Regions from separate parts of the Sporosarcina sp. P19 genome, predicted to be linked through region 2. Evidence: riboswitches for the same ligand, from Rfam matches in the RefSeq annotation. Region 2 holds a riboswitch; the other holds the start of a gene.
What was found. A riboswitch is a leader RNA that binds a small molecule or an ion and turns the genes downstream of it on or off. The one in region 2 is predicted to bind cobalamin.

Region 1 (2,466 bases), on a different contig from region 2:
ACCGAAAATCGGGCGAAGTGTGGAGGAGATTAAACCAGGCTGGCTTTTGCGGAACTGGAAGTATGCTAGCGCTAAAGCTGTCATACCATATATAGCCCATGCGTGGAATCCCCAATGGAAGAATGTTGAACGCATCGCTTCTTTATACGCTTCTTTTGTTTCGATAGGTGCAGTAGCTGAACTTACCGCATAGTGCGAAAGAGGTTCCGCAGCTCCGTAGAACACCAGTCCAATACCCATACCCGCAGAAAACAGCATGGCGAGCCAAGAAAACATGGAAAACTGTGGTCTGTCACTGTCTTTCCCCAATCGAATCCTGCCGAGCGGACTGAATATCAAATAGACTGAAACGAAGAATAACATAGAAACTGTCAGTAAGTAATACCAGCCGAATGAATCTGAAATCATATTCCTTATATTAAGCGTGATCGACTCAAAGTGTTCAGGAGCGATTACACCATAACCGACTGCCAATATGACAGCCACCAATGTAATATAAAACGTTGATGAAACTTTTCTCATAGGTCCTCCTTTTTAAAATGTAGTTTGTGAAATAATCGAAGTAACTAATTAAGATTGTAGAATAAAATCACACACATACACTTTACAATACCCATCTAGTCGTTCGTGTAAACGCTAAGTATATGACAGTTTGTTTACAATGTCATCACAAGTGAAAATAAAAAAGACGAGAAAAATACCTTCTCGTCCAATATGTAAGTTGGTACCGTAGTGCAATTCATCTGCTCGCCCAGAACCATCAGTCTGTACTTGTGCCAGTATACATGAAAGTTAGGGGTGATTTCCAGCCAGAGGAATGATTTCCTTTCATACAACTAGAACCGTAGCCATGTTATACTATAGAAACAAATGAAATGAGGAGGGGATTTTCATGCAATATTCACAACCTAAGATGCTTCAGCTCGTAAAGCATAGCCCAGAGTTAAACAGACGATTGAAAGAGATTATGAAAGAGCATGAGCTAGAGAAAAGCTTTGCATTGAAAGCACTTTATCATGCAGAAGTGAAAGACGGCGGAGTCTATCAGCGAGATTATCAGGAGTTGTAAACCTACACTCACTTATAAAAGCACGTAGTGTAATAAATAGTATTCACTAAAAGACTGATGGAAGATTCCTTTCGTCAGTCTTTTCTACTGTTCTTTTGAAATAATCAAAATTAGCGAATGGCAATGTGGTATACTATGGTAAAATTGAATAGAATATTTTGGTTCTTTACATTACTGTAAAGATGAAAAAGGAAACAGGTGAAAATCCTGTACGGTCCGGCCACTGTAAATGGGAAATATCTTCAGAATACCACTGGTGAAATACTGGGAAGGTTGAAGATGTGATGATCCATAAGTCAGGAGACTTGCCAAAATAACATGCGTTACGCCTCCCAGGAAGAGGTATGCATAGTGTATTGGATACTATTAAGTCATTGCAGGAGTCCGTGTATACATAGTGCCCTTGTCTCTTTCTGGAGGCAAGGGCTTTTTTACGTTCAATTTACCAAATTAGTACAAGGGGGAAGTCATTTGTTTAAGCGTTATGTATCGATCATCGCCAGTGTTTTACTAGCCGTAACGATGCTGTTGCCGACGACCAGTTCAGTTGCTTTGGCGAATTCGGATGTACAGCAAAGTGAAATAAGCACGCAAGCCGCTAACTACATGGTGGATGTGGAAGTAGAAGGTTTATCGGGAGTAATTTTAAAAGAAGCGATTCAAGTTACAGAAGGGCAAAATGCGTTAGATGCGTTGAAGAAGGCCCTAGATAGTAAGAGCATTGACTATACAATTACAGAAAGTGAATGGGGAGCTTATGTATCTTCAATTAATAATGAAGAAGGGGGTTCGCTAGGCCACTGGGATGGCTGGATGTACTCTGTTAACAGTATTACACCAGAAATTGGTGCGGATGCTTACGTTCTTGAGCCGCAAGACAAGTTACGCTTTTATTATGGACGTTCAGCAAGTGTGTCTGCATCTGGAAGTATTCAGAAGGGTGTAGATTCATCAGTCACAGTAAATTTAAAAGGTGATACATTTACTGATTATGCAACGAATCCAACAAATTGGATTAGCAATCAATCGAATGTCGAAATCATTTCAATTACGAAAAATTCAAATCAACAAGTAGTCATTCAATTTAAAGGTACATTAGACCAAGGATTCTTTCAACTTACCCCGATAGACAAGGTGACAGTAGGGGGAGACGCGAATTCATTTACGGTTGAAATTACTGAAGAATTAACGAGAACTCAAGATGCGATTCAAAAAGCGGCAAAACACATGATGCAAGGTCCAATCCAAAGTGAATGGGAAGCAATTGGATTAACAAAAGCAGGTTTTGATATTCATGCTGATTATGAAAAAGCATTTTATAGCAACTTTGAGGATCAGATTCTAAAGAAAACAGGAACAGGCCGTTTGAAAATAACGGATGTTGAAAGAATATCAAT
Region 2 (2,466 bases):
AGAACAAACAGCGCTCGATCAGTCAGCTGATTCTGTTAAAGCAGTGATCGAAATTTGCGAAAAGCAGTTGTCCTAATAACTACTGATCTCTCTAAGTCGTAAAGGGGACTTAGGGAGATATTTTTGTATAGGAAGAGGTTTTTTTGGCGCATTTTAGTCATTAAATGATAGAGAAGTCAAAGCTTATCTTAAAAGCTGACAAAAAGTTAATAAGGAATTACAACTTTTATATTTACTTTTATTTACTTGCATGGTACAATAAACAGAATTCACAGATTTATTAAACGTGCCTTTATTACACTAGTTCGGAAATATATAAAGAACTCATTTCCTTTCGCCTTTAAAATGTAAGCGCTATCAATAGGCCTTTTATTAATAAAAGCGAAGAAAATGTTCTTTTTTCCCCGACAAGGCATATACTATGAAAAATACAAATCCAGGAGGTAATTCTTATGCAAAACAACACCTATCAAAGCAATTCAGCACTACCAGAGCAAAACGAGACGTTCTATTTGATCACAGGTTACTCAGAGAATGGTTTCATCCATGGGATTACATGGGAAGAAGCGTATGTTCAAGGATTGGCGGAGTGCGGCTGTCTATGCGAACAACAACTCATGTAAGTAATGAAGAAAGCTCGATACAGGGTGCCTAGCAAAAAACGATTGTGGATGTACTCACAGTAGTTTTCTGCATAGGCACCCTGTTTAGTTATGTCTTCCTTCTTATTGAAAACAAACGCTACCACCCTCTATGTTATCCATGATAAAATGAAGTCAATCAAATAAATGAGTTTGCACGATGCGCTGGTACCTATCAAGGTATAAAAGGGAATCCGTAAACCGGAGCTGTCCCCGCAACTGTACACACGGACGACCGCTAGAATTAGCCACTATGGAGACATGGGAAGGCACTGGCGGAAGGATGAAGTGAAGCCAGGAGACCTGCCACGTATCGTCAAAGCGACACTTTCTTCGGGGGTTGAGGAGTGGAAGCAAAAAAGGTATCTGCATCTATACATTTTGTATAGAGTATATTCAAGTTGCCTAAATTTGTTTCCTCATTCACAACTATTGCAATCATCTTGCCGAAGAGGCGGAATGATTGTTTTTTGTTGTTTACGAAAGGAGACCGCGACATGAGATTATGTGAACAAAATGAGGAACGTATACACGAACGTGCACTGTTGCAGATATTGTATAAACAAGCAGAACAACAGCGTGGAAGACCAGTTTATTCAGGATTTCATCAAGTAGTAAGGAAACTGTTACAGGACGGGTTATACGGTCAATGGATCTATAACTATTCAGCAAGTGAAATCAAATGGCTTGGCTTGCAGATTGTAGCTGAACGCGACCGACTGATACCTTCTGCACAATTGCAGCAATATATGAATGAATTTGTAACATCTGATTATCATGATAAGCGGATAGGACTGCCTCAGGAAAGGCTTATGCTCATAGCAATGGGTGCAATGCAAAATGAAACAGTCCAGCGCTTGCAGAAAGTAAAGGAAGCATATTGGATGCTGAGCCATGGTTATGTGACTTTGCCAGCTGAGGTTATGTCATTCTTCGGTAAGACGTTCTATCAGCGAAAGACGAGAGTCCAGCAATATACAATGGATATCGCTGACGACAGAATAGCATCATTTTTATCAAGTAAGGTTAAAGAAAAGCATATACGTATACCCGATCATTTTATGGAACAAGTAAAAGCGTGCGGCTCTTGGTGTTTATTTGATGCTGAACAAGTAGAGCGTATTTTTGGATGTTCATTTGACAACTTCAACAGTGAAAGATTTTCCCACTCTGCTGATAGTTCCTCTATTGGGCATAAAAAAGTCTCTGCCATCGGATTGATGAAACGGCTGCTTGGAAGTGAAGGAATTGTTGTGCATTTTCCTAATAAAGAACGACAGGAAAAAGCAGTATTATGCTCGTATATTCAATTACCGTACGTACTGCAGGAAACGGAGTTGGCACGTACTTGTACCATACTTGTACGTTTACTGAACGGCATTGAAAGTATATGGGGACGTACTATACAAATTGAAGTGGCAGGATGGGAAACCGCTATAGCTGAACAGAAAATTGCTTTACATTCAGAGAGGGCCCTTCTGTTTATTGAAGAGGTAGCCCGAGAGATAAATCGTTCCTTGGAGGTGGCATCCTGTCGAAGCGGAATAAATACTCCTCTGCGCAAAGCGGCCTCGGTTATGCATCGTTCGATATACCAAGCGACAAAACAACAGCAAATCGCCATGATCGACCGAATAACTGCAGAACAGCGCCATACCGATCAAGGCGGATCGGTCACGCTAGAGAAGTCTGCAACCATTGAAACAGCAGAACTATTACAGCTGCTCATAAAGGCATGGAGCTGTGGAATTCCGGAAGTCCGACTTATCTGAATCACCTCTATTGTAGTGGAAACTGAAGTGGCGTAAACTAAGTATGACTAGCA

Region 1: another riboswitch for cobalamin. It lies ahead of CSV74_RS09990 (DUF4430 domain-containing protein); the one in region 2 lies ahead of CSV74_RS06775 (ribonucleotide reductase N-terminal alpha domain-containing protein).

What each region holds. Positions count from the first base shown of each region.
Region 1 covers NZ_PDYR01000008.1:47,251-49,716, reverse strand. Annotated here, with positions in the region: gene CSV74_RS10000 (glycine betaine uptake BCCT transporter) at 1-522, opposite strand, end outside; gene CSV74_RS16760 (hypothetical protein) at 893-1,069, shown strand; cobalamin riboswitch at 1,212-1,396, shown strand; gene CSV74_RS09990 (DUF4430 domain-containing protein) at 1,541-2,466, shown strand, end outside.
Region 2 covers NZ_PDYR01000004.1:138,840-141,305, forward strand. Annotated here, with positions in the region: gene mdh (malate dehydrogenase) at 1-76, shown strand, start outside; gene CSV74_RS16615 (hypothetical protein) at 453-623, shown strand; cobalamin riboswitch at 790-966, shown strand; gene CSV74_RS06775 (ribonucleotide reductase N-terminal alpha domain-containing protein) at 1,139-2,413, shown strand.